Regions from separate parts of the Thalassotalea fonticola genome, predicted to be linked through region 2. Evidence: predicted binding sites of a transcription regulator. Region 2 holds the regulator's gene; each other region holds the start of a gene.
What was found. The regulator LexA, encoded in region 2, represses DNA repair genes until DNA is damaged. The targets are predictions, from matches to a motif close to TACTGTATNNNNATACAGTA.
Positions count from the first base shown of each region.

Region 1: RI844_RS08935 (YebG family protein) is a predicted target of LexA. The motif match lies at 2,403-2,422, and genes of this name have one in related genera.
Region 3: recN (DNA repair protein RecN) is a predicted target of LexA. The motif match lies at 3,061-3,080, and genes of this name have one in related genera.
Region 4: RI844_RS01015 (DNA recombination protein RmuC) is a predicted target of LexA. The motif match lies at 2,615-2,634, and genes of this name have one in related genera.

Region 1 covers NZ_CP136600.1:2,180,626-2,185,680, reverse strand. The annotation lists gene RI844_RS08955 (amidohydrolase) at 1-246, opposite strand, end outside; gene RI844_RS08950 (PA3496 family putative envelope integrity protein) at 356-547, opposite strand; gene RI844_RS08945 (SDR family oxidoreductase) at 809-1,558, shown strand; gene RI844_RS08940 (DUF3718 domain-containing protein) at 1,700-2,038, opposite strand; gene RI844_RS08935 (YebG family protein) at 2,501-2,854, shown strand; gene RI844_RS08930 (M48 family metallopeptidase) at 2,911-3,567, shown strand; gene thrA (bifunctional aspartate kinase/homoserine dehydrogenase I) at 3,890-5,055, shown strand, end outside.
Region 2 covers NZ_CP136600.1:3,849,786-3,854,840, reverse strand. The annotation lists gene RI844_RS15710 (TFIIB-type zinc ribbon-containing protein) at 1-77, shown strand, start outside; gene RI844_RS15705 (hypothetical protein) at 195-839, shown strand; gene lexA (transcriptional repressor LexA) at 1,421-2,035, shown strand; gene coxB (cytochrome c oxidase subunit II) at 2,414-3,955, shown strand; gene ctaD (cytochrome c oxidase subunit I) at 4,025-5,055, shown strand, end outside.
Region 3 covers NZ_CP136600.1:4,773,062-4,778,116, forward strand. The annotation lists gene RI844_RS19750 (hypothetical protein) at 1-777, shown strand, start outside; gene RI844_RS19755 (outer membrane protein assembly factor BamE) at 899-1,240, opposite strand; gene recN (DNA repair protein RecN) at 1,356-3,020, opposite strand; gene nadK (NAD(+) kinase) at 3,287-4,168, opposite strand; gene grpE (nucleotide exchange factor GrpE) at 4,349-4,969, shown strand.
Region 4 covers NZ_CP136600.1:235,510-240,564, reverse strand. The annotation lists gene RI844_RS01020 (sodium-dependent transporter) at 1-1,218, shown strand, start outside; gene RI844_RS01015 (DNA recombination protein RmuC) at 1,292-2,584, opposite strand; gene RI844_RS01010 (S9 family peptidase) at 2,771-4,807, opposite strand; gene RI844_RS01005 (fumarate hydratase) at 4,886-5,055, opposite strand, start outside.

The DNA.
Region 1 (5,055 bases), 1.7 Mb from region 2:
ACTATCTAAAATAGCTACAACACCAGTATGAGCAACACCTGTTTGCACATCTAGCCCTAATTTATTGAGCTCTGTTGCTATAGTTTTAGCAGTGTTGAATTCTCGGTTTGAAAGTTCAGGGTGCTGATGAAAGTGTCTGCGCCACTCGATCACGTCTTTTTCAACGCTATCCACCCAAGTGTCGATTGGGGCGGCAAAGGCAACATTCGCGGTAATTGCTAAAGGTAGTAAAAGTGTTTTTATCATGATCATCACTGTTGTTGTTATAAGTAATTATCAGAGTAGGGTAAATTGTTAGGGTTGAAAAGGTTTTTTAAGGGATAGCAAAAATGTAACTTCAGGATCTAGCAGGAGCTTATAGCTCCCACTCATCTTCATCAAGCAATTCTTTTAAACGTTTTTTTTCAAGTAATTCATCAATGCGTTTGCGAGTAACTGCGTTATCAGCTTTACCTAAGTCTTTATCTGCGTTGGATGAAATATTTTCTTGATATTCATCTTCGCCGATATTGGCTTCGGCATCTTCAATAATTTTACTTCTAGACATTATTGGTTCCTAATTAGTAGAGTTTTTTCGGGTAATTTAATGCAACGTCTTCATCTATTTTGAAAAATAGGCAAAATTATCTCATTCGTCAAACAAAATTTTTATAAAAAAACTCATCTGTTGATAAATTGCTCGAACGCCTGCACTGTAAGTGCTCTGTAAGTTATTGTAGTATTTTACTTTTGTAGATTTTTGCCTATAGACAGTCAAAAAATGAATATGATATAAATAATTGTGAACATCTAAAAGTAAGAACAAAAAATGAACAGACAAAATATTATTATTACCGGAGCAAGTTCAGGTTTAGGGTATACAATGGCAAAACACTTTGCCAAATTAGGTAGGAACTTAATTTTGTGTGCCAGACGTATTGAAAGCCTTGAGCAACTAAAAATTGAATTAGAACAAATTAATTCTGCGATTCAAATTTCTATAGTTGAGCTTGATGTAACTGATCATAAGAAAGTCTTTAAGGTTTTCCAAGCAGCTAAAGAACAATTCAAAGACATTGATCGAGTGATCGTTAATGCAGGAATTGGCAAAGGGGCTTCTCTAGGTACTGGCTATTTTGCCGCAAACAAAGAAACAGCAATGACTAATTTTGTTGCAGCGTTAGCGCAATGTGAAGCCGCATTAGAAATATTTAGAGAGCAGAACTCTGGTCATTTGGTGACTATATCTTCAGTGAGTTCACAAAAAGGTTTTAGAGGCGCTTTTAATGTTTATGCCGCAACAAAAGCTGGATTAGCGTCTCTTACTGAGGGGATACGAATCGATCTTCTTAAAACGCCTATTAAAGTCACCACCATTCACCCTGGGTATATTCGCACTGAAATATCTCATGCTACAAAAAAACAGCCATTTAGTGTTGATGCTGATACCGGTTGTAAAGCGATAGTTAAAGCAATTGAAAAAGAAGTAAACGTAGCATTCGTACCAACTTTTCCTTGGTCGATCATGCGTTATGTATTACCGATACTACCATTATCAATAATGCGTAAGTTTAGCTGAGTTATACCCGTTATCATTCAAGGTGTAGGTTCAAAATAGGTTTTGAGTGTTGAGCTATGTGCTGAATTAGAGTGAAACAGCCAGCACCCTAAGGGGAAGGTACTGACTGTTTAAAGTTTTAATCTGTAAGTTAACAATGAATTAGAAATTAACTGCATATACTTGGGCAATATCGACAATAGAGCTGTCACCAAGACGTTTTTCTAAATGATTCGCTGTTCGATTAGCGCCACTATTTTCAGCAAAACTGATAATGTCTTCACCATTACATACAACTTTTAGGGCAACAGTTTTTTCACTTAAACGATGACTTTTAATAGTTTTACGCATGTGCAATAGATTATCACTTTGTGCCGACTTACAAACACTAATGAGTGCCGATTCCATATAAGGATTCATCGGTGCTGCACTGGTATTAAATGCGGTTAATAAAGTTACTGATGTTAAACCTGCTAATGCTACTGTAGTTAAAGTTTTCATGATGTTGCTCCGACTGATGACTATTTAGTTATTTAATGTTCTGGTTAAAATGTTTATGTTGTTAATTGCTTGCTGCCCTTTAATAGTTGCCTATTTTTCAGTAAAAGTTGTTAATGAAAAATTGCTAGGTGTAACTGGTTTATTCAGTCTTATTTAATTAAAAAGTAAAAAATTATAATGAATTCAGTACTCTTAACTGTATATCTAGCATTTTAGGATATGAATCTTGAAATATTCATTTACATTCATGCATAAATATTCACTAAAATTAAATTTTATTGCACGTTGAGTGGTAGGTTTAATGCGGTGAAATTTTTATTATTTTTAAGTTTTTCTTGCTAATGATTTAATTTAGCTGATAAAGTACTGGATAAATACCCATTAGTTTATGTTTTTCTACTGGGTATAGCATGATAAAATGCTAATCTAGTTAATATTAGCCAACAAATAAAAGGGATCACAATGGCAGTAGAAAGTCGTTTTGTAGTCATTCGCAACGGGGTGGAGGTTGAAACATTTATGGATAAGAAAGCTGCAGATGAGTATGACAAAATGCTCGATATGGCAGATAATCTGTCCGATTTGTTTGATCAATCATCATTAGAACTTGATGAAAAATCTGTAGAAGAAATTAGTATCTTTATCGCTAAACATCGTGAAGATGTGTTGGTAGCGCTGCAAGCTAAAAAGCCAAAACCAAAACCTATTGCGCCTGCAGCCCCAGTTGAAGCTGTTATTGAGAGCCCTTCTGCAAAACCAGCCAAAGCAAAAGCTAAGGCAAAAAGCAGCAAATCCAGTAGCGCAGCAAAAGGGTAGGTTTATTTTTGTCTCTACCTGATTATCAGCTTGTTCGCAGCGGCAAGCGAAAAACTGTGAGTTTACAAGTTAAAGCAGGGAAGGTTAGGGTACTTGCCCCTTTGCAGCTCGATAAACACTATATAGCTGATTTAGTTCAAGAAAAGTCCCAATGGTTACAACTTAAAATAGCACAGCAGCTCACTCATCTAGAAAATCAACAAACGCGAGAGTATCAAGCTGGCGAGTGTTTTTATTATCAAGGCAAACGCTATACTCTGGTACTTACCTCGGCTCACCCCGTTGGCGTTGCAATTGTCGATGAGAATATCATTATAAGTGTAAAAACATTAAACCTAAGTGCTGTACAACTGAGTAAGCAGGTTAAAGCGTCCCTACACAGCTGGTATATTAAGCAAGCGCAACAGATACTAAATCACAGGTTTGAAGTTCAATGTAACCAAACTGAGCTTACCGCTACATCATTAAAGATACGTTATTACAAAAGCCGTTGGGGCAGCTGTGATGCAAAACAGCGAATCAATCTTAATTGGCTGTTAATAATGGCACCTATTGAAGTTATTGATTATGTTATTATTCATGAGCTTTGCCATACAATCCATCTAAACCATTCAACCCGATATTGGCAACTTGTTGCTCAATTTTATCCAAATTTCAAACAAGCGAAAGCTTGGCTTAAGCAGCATCAAAATAACCTTTATTGGCAAAATTAGCTAAAATAGTACAAATATTAGTAAAAATTACGCTATCGTTATAACTTATTCTAAAATATTGATTACTTAGTAATGTTTTATGCACAATTACATTCATATAGCGGTTGACAGTTTTTGTAGGCTGAGGCAGAGTAAGGGCATGAACATATTTATGCGCACAATCATTATTCTAACCACCACCATTCGAATTCGAATGGGGGTCATTGGCTAGCGTGTAAAATAGAAAATTTTCGAAGCCCGTGACCTGCAAAGTTCACGGGCTTATTTGTTTTAAGAGCAATAAAATACCAATTTGTTTTAAATTTTTAAGGAAGTAAGTAAAATGAGAGTACTTAAATTTGGTGGTTCATCATTAGCGAATGCTGATCGTTTCATCGCGGTATGTGACATTATCAAAGATAAAAGCCTACAGTCACCGGTATCTGTAGTGGTTTCGGCACCACAAGGAATTACCAATCACTTGGTTGCTCTTACCGAAAACCTTAATGAAGGTGAAGAATTAGAACAAAGTCTTGCGCATTTACATCAAGCGGTAGAAAATATCTTTGATGGTTTAGCTCAATCTGACGTTAATTTTAATCGTCAACATGCCGAACAAGCCCTACTCAGATGGACACATCAACTGAAACGCTGGCTAGAAGGGGCTGCCATGTTAAGCTATTGCCCTGACCATATCCGCGCTTGTGTAATAAGCCTTGGTGAAAGGCTAAGTGTTGCAATTCTTGAAGCGCTGCTTACTACAGATGAACAAACTCTGACAGTGCTAGAACCAGAGCAATTTTTGAAAACCAATGAATCATCATTAAACGCAGTAGCCGATTTAGTTTTATCCAGACAACTGTTTGTTGAACATTACCCCAATCAGCAACGTATATCATTAATGCCTGGTTTTATTGGTGTGGCACCTTCAGGACAAGTGACAACTCTTGGACGTAATGGTTCGGACTATTCTGCTGCGGTACTTTCCGTTTGCGCTAATGCTGAATGTTGTGAAATTTGGACCGATGTTGATGGTGTTTATAATGCCGATCCTCGTTTAATCAAAGACGCTAAATTACTCGACCACCTTTCTTATCAAGAAGCAATGGAGCTGTCTTATTTTGGTGCAAAAGTACTGCATCCCAAAACAATTGGACCAATAGCGCAATATCATATTCCTTGCTTGATTAAAAACACCACAAACCCGGAAGCTAAGGGAACACTTATTTCTGCTGAAGATAAAGGCGAGAAACAAGTTAAAGCCATTTCAAACCTTGATGAACTCACTATGGTGAATGTGTCTGGTCCTGGTATGAAAGGCATGGTTGGTATGGCGAGTAGAGTTTTTGCTTGTATGAGCCAAGCGAATATTTCACTGGTGATGATCAGCCAATCATCGTCTGAATACTGCATCAGCTTTTGTATTTATTCACAAGATGCTTATCGTGCTCAGCAAAGCTTACAGCAAGAATTTGAATTAGAACTTTTAAATCAGTTGCTTGAGCCGTT
Region 2 (5,055 bases):
ATAGAATTATGCGAAATGGTGAAAATCGGTTAGCATCAGTTTTTGAGATGGCTACTTATATTATTGATGATTATTAGAATAGTCGGCTTTGAGCGATAACCCGCCATTCAGTATTGTGTTTTAATTTAATATTGAAGCTATCATTTTAGCCTGTTCTTCTTGTACAGGCTTTTACTTTTATAGGAAGCTGCTACATGGATTTAAAGAGTGTTTTAACCGATGGCGTAAGTGATTTTTACAGTGAAAAATATCAATCAGCATTAGATAAGTTTGTATACTTCTTTGACAATACCTCTGAGAGTAGTGAATGGGCGGGAGTTAGATTATCATTTGGTTTATCTACATGGGGTGAGCTTGCTAAGGTATACCCTGACGCAAAAGATAAGCTGGTAGCAAGAAAAAATATAGCTTTAAAAGAGTATAATTCTGATCCCACAAAGGAAAAGTTTAAAACCTTTGCAAGTATTTGTAGATACTTAGGTTTAGGTAATGAAGTCCTAGACATTTTTTATCAATATCACTTATCAAACAAGCAATATGCCCAACTAACTTTTGACCCTACGTATGAATACTTGATAGAGGCTGAAAGGTATTCTATTTGTGCTGAGTACATAGATTATTCAAAAAAATATGAGCATGTTTTTTATGTGTTTGGAAGAACTGACAAAGTACCTTTAGAAATTAAGTTATCTCATTTAAAAAAAGCGCTAATTCCATTATTCAAAATATTGAATTTAAACCCCGACTCCGAAATATACGCAAAATATACTCAAAAATTAGTAAAAGATTTAAATAAACATGATATACAAAGCCTATATGTCGAAATCATTAATGGCTAAATTGGTTCGTTCAATACTTCCGTTCATGGCACAAACCTGCCGGATGAAGTCACCTTAAAACTGGAGGAGATCCCATCCAAAAGCATGATGGGATGACGGAGTGTTTTTCTAATATCGAATGGTGGCTCATGGCACTGAAGGGACGGATCGAGGTGCAAACTTGGGCATTGGTTGCTTTACTCAATAGCCTGCATGGGAGCATATAAGGGCCTTGAACCAAATTTCACATTTCATTTTTTTAAACCTCTCAATGATGCCTATTGGTTAGTGCTATGTAACTCTACTCACCGTTATCGCGCTTATAAGCTCACCCAACATAAAGTATTTTTACTGTCAGCTCCTATTTCACATAGACCATCCATATAAAGTCAAATATAACAATACTTTATAAACATTCCTACTTTGCATAGTTGGGAATTGACTTAAATATGCAATTTCCCCCCTCTGGACAAAATATCAATTGGAACTGGAAACCACACACACAAATTAGTATTTAAAAATAATAAGTTGCGTTTAATTTATAGCTGTATATACTGACAGTACAATGTACTGTACAGAAAAACAGGTTACTCAAAAATAATATGCGCCCACTTACCAATAGACAGCAACAAATATTTGATCTCATTAAAGAAAAGATAGCCGATACCGGAATGCCACCTACGCGTGCTGAAATTGCTGACTTCTTTGGTTTTAAGTCGGCGAATGCGGCTGAAGAGCATTTAAAGGCTCTCGCTAAAAAAGGCTTTATCGAAATGTTGCCAGGTACTTCTCGTGGCATTCGTTTAGCCGAAGAGCATATTGAAGAAGAAGGTTTACCATTAATTGGCCGAGTTGCCGCCGGTGAACCAATATTGGCGCAAGAGCATGTTGAAGAGCATTACAAAATAGATGGCAACCTGTTTCATCCTGCCGCTGATTACCTATTACGGGTAAATGGCGAGAGCATGAAGGATATTGGTATTTTAGACGGTGATTTATTAGCGGTGCATCAAACAACTGATATTCAAAATGGGCAAGTTGTTGTTGCTCGAGTTGAAGATGATGTCACCGTAAAGCGCTATAAACGTGACGGTAATGTGGTTTATTTACATGCTGAAAATGAAGATTTTTCACCTATCGTTGTTGATTTAGCCAACCAACATTTCAATATTGAAGGTCTAGCTGTTGGTGTTATTCGTAGTGCTGACTGGATGTAGTCTATAGCGACTTTACCAGTACAAAAAACGAACTACAAAAAGGCTGAATTATTTATTTAATTTAGCCTTTTTCTTTTGCCTGCACCCCTTTAATTTCGCCTAACCCATTCAAATTTAGTAGTATTTGCTCTACAGATTTCTCATTAAAAAAATTAACTTTTTTCTAACAAAGCACTAGACCTTGTTTAAAAATTAAGTAATTCTAGAGTGGATAATATACAAATATTACACTGTAGACTCCCTACCCCATTCATCGATGTAGGTTTTTTACGTAACACAATAATAAAAATAAATTACGGAAATTAGAGACATCGAATAAAGATGTATCTTGTCCTTATTTCTGTATTTTCTAGGCTAATAAAGCAGAGGAGATGTCGAGTGAAGAGACGTAACCTGGGTTGGCTGTTGTTGGGAAGTTTAATTTCCAGTTCAGCTTGGGCAGATATGCAACTGAATATGACAAAAGGGGTGACAGATGTCAGCCAAAATGTCTATGAACTGCATATGTTGGTAATGTGGATTTGTACGGTAATTGGTGTCGTTGTTTTTGGCGCTATGTTCTGGTCAATGATATTCCATCGAAAGTCCAAAGGGGCAAAACCTGCCACATTTCATGAAAGCACCAAAGTAGAAATTCTTTGGACCGCGATTCCAATTTTAATCCTTATCGGTATGGCATGGCCTGCGACCACTACATTAATTAATATGGAAGATAACAGTAATTCTGATATCACCGTTCAGGTTACTGGTTCACAATGGAAATGGCATTACAAATATTTTGATCAAGATATTGAGTTTTACAGTGTTTTGTCTACACCTAAATCACAATTTGATAACCGTGAAGGTGACAATGGCGAAAAGTGGTCAAATGAAAATTATCTTTTAGAAGTAGATAAGCCATTAGTAATCCCAGTAAACCGCAAAGTTCGTTTCTTGATCACTTCCGATGATGTAATCCATTCGTGGTGGGTACCAGCATTTGCAGTTAAACAAGATGCTAACCCAGGTTTCATCAATGAAGCTTGGACACTTGTAAATGAACCAGGTATTTATCGCGGCCAGTGTGCTGAGCTTTGTGGTAAAGATCATGGTTACATGCCGATAGTTGTTGATGTTCGCTCGGAAGTTGATTACGAGCTTTGGATTAATGAGCAAAAAATTGCCATGACTAAAGCCGCGGAAGCAGAAGCACAATCGCTTACCGCTAAACTTCCTATGGAAGAATTAATGACACTGGGTGAACAAACTTATGCCGCGCACTGTGCTGCATGTCACCAACCTACAGGTATGGGTTTACCTCCTGCATTCCCTGCTCTTAAAGGCAGCGAAATGGCAACAAGTGCAGATAAACTTGGCGATCACATTAATGTAGTTTTCAATGGCCGTTCTGGTACAGGTATGCAAGGTTATGGCAAGCAATTATCACTTAAAGAAATTGCTGCCGTTGTAACTTATGAGCGTAACGCCTGGGATAACAACACAGGCCAAGCAGTACAACCTGCCGATGTTAAGGCTGCAGTTTCAGGTAATGATGGCGCATCGATTTCTGACGCGGCACCTGCTGCAGCGGTTGAAGAAGCAGTAGCCGTTGAGACAGCAGAAGTTAGTTTAGACGACTTATCTATGGATGAGTTGATGAGCAAAGGTGAAGCAGTATACAACACCAGTTGTGCCGCTTGTCACCAAGCTTCAGGCGCTGGTATGCCACCAGCATTCCCAGCCTTAAAAGGTAGCCCCATTGCCACTGGCGATGTTAATGCACACATTAGCATGGTAGCCGATGGTAAAGCAGGTACTGCCATGATGGGCTTTGCTGCACAGTTATCTCCACAAGAGATGGCCGCAGTAATTACTTATGAACGTAACGCCTGGGGCAATAGCACCGGTGATATGGTTCAAGCTAAAGATGTAGCCAAATAAGGGGGAATGATTATGACAACAGCAACAGACACACTAGATCATCATGAAGACGATCATCATGATCATAAAATGACTGGCATTAAGCGCTGGTTATACACAACAAACCACAAAGATATTGGTACCCTTTATCTATGGTTCTCATTCATTATGCTGCTTACGGGCGGCGCAATGGCCATGGTAATACGGGCCGAGCTATTTCAGCCCGGCCTACAAATAATAGAACCAGACTTTTTTAACCAAATGACCACAGTGCATGGTTTGATCATGGTATTTGGCGCCATCATGCCAGCCTTTACCGGTTTGGCTAACTGGATGTTACCTATGATGATTGGTGCTCCAGATATGGCACTGCCTCGTTTGAATAACTGGTCATTCTGGATATTACCATTTGCCTTTGGCATTTTATTGTCTTCATTGTTTATGGAAGGTGGCGGACCTAACTTTGGTTGGACGTTCTACGCACCTCTATCGACAACGTATTCAAATGGTAGTACTGCGTTCTTCGTATTTGCTGTTCATATTATGGGGATCTCGTCAATTATGGGGGCAATCAACATTGTTGTTACCATTATGAACTTGCGTGCTCCAGGTATGACTTACATGAAAATGCCATTATTTGTGTGGACCTTTTTCATTACTGCCTACCTATTAATTGCCGTTATGCCGGTGCTCGCGGGTACCGTAACTATGGTATTAACCGACACCTACTTTGGTACAGATTTCTTTAATGCTGCCGGTGGTGGTGACCCGGTAATGTTCCAGCATATTTTCTGGTTCTTCGGCCACCCTGAAGTTTACATCATGATATTGCCAGCCTTTGGTATTGTTTCAACCATTATTCCTGCGTTTGCACGTAAGAAATTATTTGGTTACAGCTCTATGGTTTACGCAACATCATCGATTGCCTTCCTGTCATTTATTGTATGGGCGCATCACATGTTTACCACAGGTATGCCGCTTGCTGGTGAATTGTTCTTTATGTACTGCACCATGTTAATTGCCGTGCCAACAGGGGTTAAAGTATTTAACTGGGTAGCAACAATGTGGAAAGGGTCTATGACCTTTGAAACACCGATGTTGTTCTCAATTGCGTTTGTGAT
Region 3 (5,055 bases), 920 kb from region 2:
AGACAAAGTAATAATCAAGGACCTCGACTTACTCGAATTGACAGTCATTATTTAGCTGGTCAGGGGGTTGTTTTTAATTTGAATGTATCTCGGGTTTTTTATTATGGCCACAATAACAACATACCCGTTATGCCTGTAGCTCCTGTAGCTCCTCGAGCACCCCAAGGGCTAGAAGGGGAAGAGCTATTTGGTGAAAATTTCGAAATAGTTATTGAAGAGGCGATGGAAGAAGCAGCGATAGCTATTGAAATTGTTAATGAAAACATGCGCTTTGATGTTGAAGAGCAACGCGAATTGAGAGAGCAGGAGCGAGAGCTTGCATATGAATTAAGGGATTTAGCTCGTGCAGAACGCGATCTGAATTATGAAAAACTGCATTTAGATAATGATGAAAAAGCCGAAAATCAAAAAGAGCTGGGAGAACTTGAAGAACGTAAAGCTGCTATTGAGCAAGCGAAATTAAACGCTCAAAAGCGTGCCGATGAACATCAGAGAAAAATCGAAAAAATACAAGCGGACAAAGCTAAACAGCAGCAAGCCTACTATACAAAACTTGAAACCACAGTTAGCGAAGTATTGTGTAATTATGGCGGCGGCTTGAAAGCGTTACCTGATTCTGAATATATCTCTATGATAATTAAAGGTGCAGGAGCGACAGTTGAAGGGCGAATTAAGGATAAAGTACTGGTATTTAACAAGTTAGATGTTAAAAACTGCGTACTTGAAAGAATAACTGCGCCAACTTTATTAGGTAAAGCGAATGGCTATCAGTTCTAATCGACCGTGCTACGCAGGGGGATAGGCCACTTCGTGACAATTTAACCTTGAAATAAAATAAAGGCCTGTATTTAATAATACAGGCCTTTTATATGTAATTTGTTCAAAACAAAACTAGAAACTATTGACCCATAGGTACGTTAAAGTTTTCACCTATTTCAAAATCACCTTCAGCCTTAGTGAGTAAGTCACCATCAAAGCTTAATACCAGTTTTTTACGTTTATTAAAGGCTTCGTCTTTGCCTGATAGAAACTCATAAACATAATACCAAGTGTCACTATTAAAACTGTCTTTTATTACCGGGTTACCAAGTACGTATTTTACTTGTTCTTTGGTCATGCCTACTTGTAATTTGTCAATTTGTTTTTGTTCTAAGTAATTACCTTGAGCCACGTCTATTTTGTATACACAGCCCGAAACTAAGCATAATGCTAAGCTTAAAATTATTGCGCGAGATAACATCTATTATTTATTCCTATCTTTCCTGAGCAAGGATAATAACCAAGGCAGTTAAGAGATTAAAGGTTTTTGTCATTTATTTGCAAAAATTATTATTATTGCTGTTTATATTGAGTAACTATCCTGCTAAAAGTTCCTTAGCATTAGCCAAACTGGTTTTTGTTATTTCATCCCCTGCTAATAATCGGGCAATCTCATTCTCTCTTGCATCAAGGGTTAGCTCTGTAACGCTGGTTTGAGTATTTTTACCGTCGGTAAGTTTTGCAACGAACATCTGCTGATGGCCTTTACTCGCCACTTGCGGCAGGTGGGTAACGCAAATAACTTGCGTAGATTCACCAAGTTTATTCAACTGCTGGCCTACTTTGGCCGCCGTTGGACCACTAATACCAACATCAACTTCATCAAAAATAAGAGTAGGGGTAACAACCTTTTCAGCAAGAATCACCTGAATAGCAAGACTGATCCTTGATAACTCTCCACCAGAGGCTACTTTAGCTAAAGGTTCTACCGGTTGTCCTGGATTCATACTTACCAAAAATTCAATATCATCACTGCCATGTGCGGTTGGCTCTAATATGTCTTTTTCAGTCACGTCGAGTTTAAATATTGCATCAGGCATATTCAATTGTCGAATTGACTTAGTGATTGCTTTTTCGAGCTTAGTTGCGGCTTTAATTCTGCTTGTTCTCAGCTTGCAGGCAAGCTCTTTGTATGCAACTAAACAATTCTCCATTTCATCATGAATGTGCTCTAATCGTGAATCATCTGATGCTATTGCATTGAGCTCCTTGCAAATGTTTTGATGAAAATCAACTAGATTTTCAGGTGCAACTTTGTGCTTCCTGGCCAAATCAATTGCAGTTGAATAGCGCTCTTCGATTAGAGCAAATGTTTGTGGGTCTAAATCAATACTTTGTTGGTAGTCAACCAGATCGTGACTGGCTTCTTCAAATTGAATTCTTGCCTCATTTACTAATGTCGCTATTGATTTAACGCTTGAATCAAGTTCTGCAAGTTGATTTAAGTGTTCGGTTGCTTTTTGTAATTTATCTAGAAGATTGAATTGCTCATCAGCAGATATTTCTTGTACGCATTGCTCAGATAACAAGAGTAATTGTTGGGCGTTACTATTACGCTTAAAGTCTGCTTCTAGCTGAGTGAATTCATGTTCTTGTAGAGCAAACTCATCTAGCTCTTTGACTTGATACTGCAACAATTGTTGCTGAGCAAGACGCTGCTGTTTATTTTGCTGCAGAATTTGTAGCTCACTTTTTAGCGAGTGCCACTGATTTTGGTAAAACTTAAGATCAGTTAACAGCTCTTGATGGTTGGCATAATCATCTAATAGTCGACGTTGCTCCAGGTTTTTCATTATTAACTGATGATCGTGTTGGCCATGAATGTTTAAAAGATATTGACCAAGATCTTTCAATTGCGCTAAAGGGACAGGACTGCCATTAATGTATGCTTTTGAACGGCCTTCTGCGCTTATAACTCGTCTGACAATACATTCATTATCTTGTTGTAGATCATGGGCAGACAGCCACTTTGATGCTTTTGGAATATCGGCGATCTCAAAAGTCGCGGTGAGTTCAGCTTTATTGCTGCCAGGTCTAACCGTATTCGCTAATGCTCTACTACCTAAACATAACCCTAATGCATCGATGGCAATTGATTTACCTGCACCGGTTTCGCCGGTTATTGTAGTCATGCCTTTTTGCCAATCTATTTCTACAAAGCTGACAATGGCGAAGTTTTTTATGGCTAAATTTAATAACATAGTTGCACTCAATTAGTTATTACCAAGAGGTAAAAATAAACACTGTTAATATATACAGTAAAATTAACAGTGTTTATTTTTGAATGCAAGTTTATTTTACCTTCAGGGATGAAGGTATGCCGAACTACCAAGGACGGTATAAGTTCGGCGAGCTCTCAGGGATGAAGGTATGCCGAACTACCAAGGACGGTATAAGTTCGGCGAGCTCTCAGGGATGAAGGTATGCCAATCGGCTTATTATAGATTTCGGTGAATTGTATTTGTCGTTAATAAACTTTATTACCCCAACTCAATTTTGTTCTTAATACATTGAAGTAGTCATGATCTAGTGGGTGAACCAAACGGAGTGTGTATTTACATTTTTTGATTCGTATTTCGTCGCCTGGCATAACGGCTAAAATCACATGACCATCACAACTTACTTGTAATTCTTCATGATTATTTGTGGCTACAACCAGTTTTATTTCACTGTCGCCATCGACCACAATTGGACGAGAGCTTAGCGTATGCGGAAACATTGGCACTAACGAAAGGGCATTTAAGTTTGGTGTCATAATAGGACCACCGGCCGACATAGAATAAGCTGTTGACCCTGTTGGCGTAGACACAATAATTCCGTCAGAGCGCTGTGAAAACATGAATACATCATCTAAATAAACCGCAAACTCCATCATACTGGCAACTTTACCTGGATGAAGTACAGCTTCATTCATAGCACTATTAGAGCTTTTTAGCTGACCATGGCGATAGACTTCTGCTTGAATTAAAAATCGTTGTTCTGTTTTTGAGTGACCATCTAAAATAGCTTCAAGAGGCTCAATCAAGTTATCAGGCGATAAATCTGTTAAAAAACCTAAGTTGCCGCGGTTAACACCAAGCACAGCAATGTCATAACTTGATAAAACTCGGGCAGCACCTAGCATATAGCCATCGCCACCGACAACAATTGCCAAATCAGCCTGCTTGCCAATTTCAACAATATCAAAGGTATGAATGTCTTCTTTATTTAGTTTGTTGGCCACGGCTGTTTCTATCATGACTTGGTAGTTATTACCTTCCAAATAATGATGAAGCGCTGCAATAGTTGCTAAGGCTCCTTCATGCTCGGGTTTACCGATAAGGCCTATTGTTTTATACATTTTAGTCATTTAAATCGTGCTAATTTATTGTTTATTATGGCAGTTTTACCGACATTTTTCCTATTGTAAAGAGCACATATGCTAAATAGTTAAAAAATCTCCTTGAAACCTTTAATAAAGCCCCCATAATTATCACAATTATGAATTAAAAAGTCCGGTTTAGGACGAAATGATATTGTGGAGTTATCGATGACTACTGAGTCAACAAATACTGATAAAGATGTTTCAGCAAGTGAAGCTGAATTGAATGCAACTGAAGAGCAAACGGTTGAACAAAGTGATATAGAGCAAACTGAAACGGTTGAAGACGAAGTGGTTGTAGAATTAACTGCAGAGCAACAAAAAATTGCTGAACTTGAACAAGCGTTAGCAGCTGCACAAATGACTGTTGCTGATCAAAAAGACTCTGTTATTCGAGCTAAAGCTGAAGTAGACAACATTCGTCGTCGCAGTGCGCAAGAAGTGGATAAAGCGAAAAAATTTGCTTTGGAAAAGTTTGCCGGTGAAATGCTAAACGTAGTTGATAACCTTGAACGTGGTTTAGCAACAATTGATGCTGAAGCAGAAGAGCAAAAATCTGTATTTGAAGGGGTAAATTTAACCCTGCAAGGTTTGTCCTCAGGCCTCGAAAAGTTTGGTGTTAAATCGGTCGATCCAAAAGATCAACCTTTTAACCCTGAATTACATCAAGCCATGTCGATGCAAGAAGTTGAAGGTGTTCAGCCAAATACTGTTATTGCAGTAATGCAAAAAGGCTATGAACTGAACGGCCGTCTTATTCGTCCTGCGATGGTTATGGTTTCAAAATAAACCTAATACCAATCTGCATAAATATATGGTCAACTCAGTGATTATCAAACGCTCGAGAGTAATCAAAATTTGAAGTAAATAGTTAT
Region 4 (5,055 bases), 1.3 Mb from region 2:
GGCGCCTTTGTTTTTGTTTACTTAATTGTAACCGTATTACTCGCCTTACCTGCTTTATACGCTGAAATGTATATTGGTAATCAAGCACAGAAAAACCCTGTAGGCGCATTACAAGATGCTTGTCAAAACGTGTCTCGAAATATGGGTAAATATGCGGGATTGTTTGGCTTATTAGGCGCAATTTTAATGCTCAGCTTTTACACCATAGTTGCCGGTTGGATGCTAGCTCATGCGCTATCTCCCCTAATGGAGCTTATTGGTTCTCCTAGTGCTGCTAATTGGCTTGGTGAATCGAGTCATGCTCGTAATTTAGCTTTTACCCCAATCTTCATAATTTTAGGTGCATTGATCATTAATCAAGGTGTACATAAAGGAATAGAACGTTGGTCCAGCCGTTTAATGCCAATTTTGTTTGTACTACTCATTGGTTTAATTATTTATATTTTACAACAACCTGGCGCGAGTGAAGGGGTTGCTATGTATTTGCAACCTGATTTTAGCCAGTTGCAAGATCCTATGTTAATTATTTCAGCAATGGGACAAGCCTTCTTTTCATTATCAATTGGTGTTGGTGGCATGATGGTTTACGGCTCTTACATGAAAAAGAATGCCAACATGGGCCAACTAGTTTTATCTATAGGTGCACTTGATACCTTAATTGCATTTTTAGCAGGTTTACTGATAATTCCAACATTATTTGTCGCCCAACACTTGGGCTTAGAAGTATTCAGCGATGGCAAGCTCATTGGCGGCCCGCAGTTAATATTCTCAATATTACCAACCTTGTTTGATTCTATGGGCGACATTGGTGTTTATGTAGCCTTGGTCTTTTTCTCATTGATGTCTATGGCAGCGTTAACTTCAACAATTTCATCCACAGAAGTACCGGTTGCTTATTTAGTCGAAGATAAAAAGTATTCAAGAACTAAGTCCACTATCATAGTATCGCTTATTGTTTTAGTGGCCTGTATGAGCATCGTTTATAATTTTGATGTGTTATTTGGCTTGGTGATCACTTGGGTAAATTCATTTCAGCTGCCTATTATGGGCTTATTTTATTTTATTGTTGTTGGTTGGATTTGGAAACGTGGTAACCAGCTAACGGATCACGCTTTGCTCGCTAGCAAACCGGCATTAAAACTATGGGGGAACTATTTACGCTATGTTTGCCCTATTTTACTTTCAATAGTCTTTATTAATGTGTTGATGGCCCTGTAACAATAAAAACCAGGGTCAGAGTCAAGTTATTATAAATTAACTTGACTCTGACCCTAATTTTTTGATTCTGACTTTATTCAGTAATTTTTTCTACTTCTTCGTCTTTTAAATCAACTTGTTCTATTTTTTCAAATCGACCCGATATTTTGTTGGCGGAGGTATGGATAAGTTTTACGTCACTCGCCGCTTGATCAATATGCTTTGCCAGATTATCAAAACGCGTTCTAAAGCGCCCAAAATCAGCACCTAAGTGCGATAGATGCTCTTGTATTAAGTGAATTTGTTTACGAGTAGCTTCATCTTTTAAAACAGAACGCGCAGTCGTTAATATAGCCATAAGGGTAGTTGGTGATGATAACCAAACACGTTTTTTATGCGCCTCTTCAACAAGCTCTGGATAATGAGCATGGATCTCAGCAAATATCGCTTCCGCGGGAATAAACATTACCGCGCCATCAGCCGTTTCATTATCAATTAAGTATTTGTCGCTAATATCATTGATGTGCTTTTTAATATCTACTTTAAATTGTCGTTCAGCTAACTTTCTATCGCTTTCTGCCAATTCATTATCAGTCATTTTCTTGTAGCTTTCTAACGGAAACTTTGAATCGATAACGACATTGCCGGTTGGTTTAGGTAAAAATAAGATGCAATCTGCGATTTTTCCATTTGATAAGGTATGTTGAATTGCAAAGTGTTTCTCAGGCAATACATTACGAATAAGTGCATTAAGCTGTACTTCACCAAATGCGCCACGTGATCGTTTATCAGCCAATACTTCTTGCAAACTAACCACATTAGTCGAAAGCTCAGTTATTTTCTTTTGTGCATCGTCTATGAGCGCTAAACGCTTAAGAATATCATTAAAGGTTTTCGTGGTTTTATCAAAGCCGTCAGTTAAGCGTTTCTCAACGCCTGCAGAAATATCTTGTAAGCGTTTATCTGTGCTTTGCGTAAGCTCAGTCATACGTTTAGCCATAACTTCAGAATTATTCGCTAACGACTTAGCCAGTTCTTCCCTGCTTTCCTTGGTGGTTTTACTTAAATGGGCAATAAGTTGATTAATGGCGAACATTTGGTTTTTATTAAATTGCTCTTTATGCTCATTTAATTGCTGCATTAATTTCAATTGCAGCTCAGCACTGGAGCTTTCTAAATTACTGCGTAATTTTTGTTGCTGAGCAAACATTAACTGTTGCTGCTCTTGCCACTGCTTAAGGCGGTCCTGTACTACTGATGTTTCTTTGCTTTGTACATGTAACAAAGACGATAAACTGGATATTTTGCTCAGTAAAATGAAACAGATAACAATGAGTAAAATTAATAAGGAAAGTGCAATATAGGTAAAGTACGGAATTTCTAGCATGTTGGCTCTTAATATTAACAAGATACAAAACACTGTATCTTTTTACAGTTCATTTAACCTTATGTTTATGTCGGGGTCAAGTAAACAAGCTATAGAGCTTTGTATAGTATTGTTAAGATTAAAAAAAATCCCAGCATTTGAAATGCTAGGATCCTATAGTTTAAGCAACTGTGTATTGTTTAATTATTATTTTTCATTTGCTGGTTTAATGTACTTTTCCATCCAAACAAAAATTTCACGATACCATTCTTTTAAATTATCAGGATCACGAATATGATGATCTTCATCAGGGAACATCACTAAACGCGAATCAATACCTTTACGTTGTAACGTAGTGAATGCTCCTAAACTCTGCCCATATGGTACACGGTAATCAAGCTCACCTTGAATAACGAGCATAGGTGTTTTCCAGTTATCGACAAAACGTGATGGATCGAACTTGCTGTACTCTTCTTCCTTCTCCCAGTACGGACCACCAAAATCATGTTCAGGGAACCATAGCTCTTCGGTTACATTGTAGAAGCTTTTCATGTCGAATAAGCCAGCATGGTTAACAATACATTTGAAACCATCAGACCAATTACCCATGATCCAGTTCATCATGTAGCCACCGTATGAAGCACCTAGCGCACAAGCATTTTCACGATCTAACCAAGCATTTTGCTCAGTAATGTAATCCATACCCTTTTGCAAATCTTCAAGTGGCTTGCCACCCCAATCATGCGAAATTGAATCGGTAAACGCTTGACCATAGCCGGTAGAGCCATGGAAATCTACCATGACAACACCATAACCTTGAGCCGCCCAAAGTTGTGCATTCCAGCGATAATGGAACATGTTGCCAAAGCTGCCTTGTGGGCCGCCATGTACTAAAAATGCTATAGGATATTTTTCACCGTCTTTAAAGTTTGCAGGTTTAACAATATAACCGTGAACATCTTCGTTGTTCCAGCCTTTAAATTTAAACTGCTCAAAATCACCTAGTGCAATGTTAGCTAATTTAGCCTTATTTACATGCGTTAGCTGTTTAAAGCCATAACCATCTTTATTAATGGTAAATATGTCGCTCGGGTTACCAATATTATGACGAGTAAAGTATAAAGCATCGCCAGCAATTGAAACGTTGCCCGCATAACCTTGATTATAAATTGGTGTTACATCGCCAAATTGTAGATCTATTTCAAAAATAGATTTTTGGCCAACATCTTGGGCAATCGCAATCACGCTGCGATTATCACTACCAAACTGAAAACTAGCAATAGAGCGATCCCATAAAGGTGCTACGTCTTTTACTTCTTTAGTACGTAAGTCTTTAACTTGCAGGCTAAACTTATCAGACTCATATACTGGGGTTTTCATTGCTTTGTAAGCTAAGTAACGACCATCGGCAGAATAAACAGGCATCGCGTCCCAAGCTTTATTAGCAACGGTTAAGTTGGTAACTTCTTTTGATTCCAGGTTTACTTCAAAAATATCCCAGTTCGTAGTCCAAGCATGGTCAACGCCTGGCACTTTTGCCGAAAACGCTAAACTTTTGCCATTAGGGTTAAATGAAACTTCGCTCATTCCAGAGAAATCAGTATTCCAATCAGCCATAAGATCTACAGCTTCAGTGGTTACTTTACCTTTTTGTATACCGGCAACAAATACGTGACTGTTAAATTGGTCTAGCCAAGCATCCCAATGACGAACCATCAGCTGATCATAAGCGCGGGTATTGTGTTTTTTAGCAGCTTGTGCGGCAAAGGCATCTACTGAACATTTAAATGTTTTACAACCTGGCAATACGGTAAAAGCTAAGGCAACTTGCGATTCATCACTTGATAATTTAAAACCTTCTACAGATAATGGAAAGTCAGTTAATTGAACCGCCTCACCGCCTGTTGTAGGCATAAACCAAACTTGGCTTTTTCCACTACGACCAGATAAAAAGTAAACCCCTTTACCATCTTTTGCCCAAACGACCGATGACTCACTAGTTTTATTGCTGGTTAATTGGCTTGTAGCGCCAGACTTAACATCTTGCAACCAAAGGTGATTAGTCCCCTTTTGTTGGCCTCTCTTAATGCCATACACTAATTGAGAGCCATCAGGTGAAACGTTCACGTTATGTACTTGATTCAAACTGTTGAGTTTTTCTACTGTCAATATTTCAGCGTTTACATTCGCTGATAACGGTAAAGCAGCTAATACTGCTATCTTAAACATCTTGTTTAACTTCATAATTTTGTTTCTTTTTAATAATATTCTAAATACAACAAAGCGCCCTTAAGAGCGCTTGTTAAAACAATGTATGACGGGTCAGGCGTTTAATTTTTCGTCTAACTCTTCAATTTTTGCTTGCCAAATTGCCGGGCCGGTTACATGAGCTGACTCACCAGTACTATCTACTGCTACCGTTACCGGCATATCTTCTACTTCAAATTCATAGATAGCTTCCATACCCATGTCTTCAAAGGCAACTACTTTCG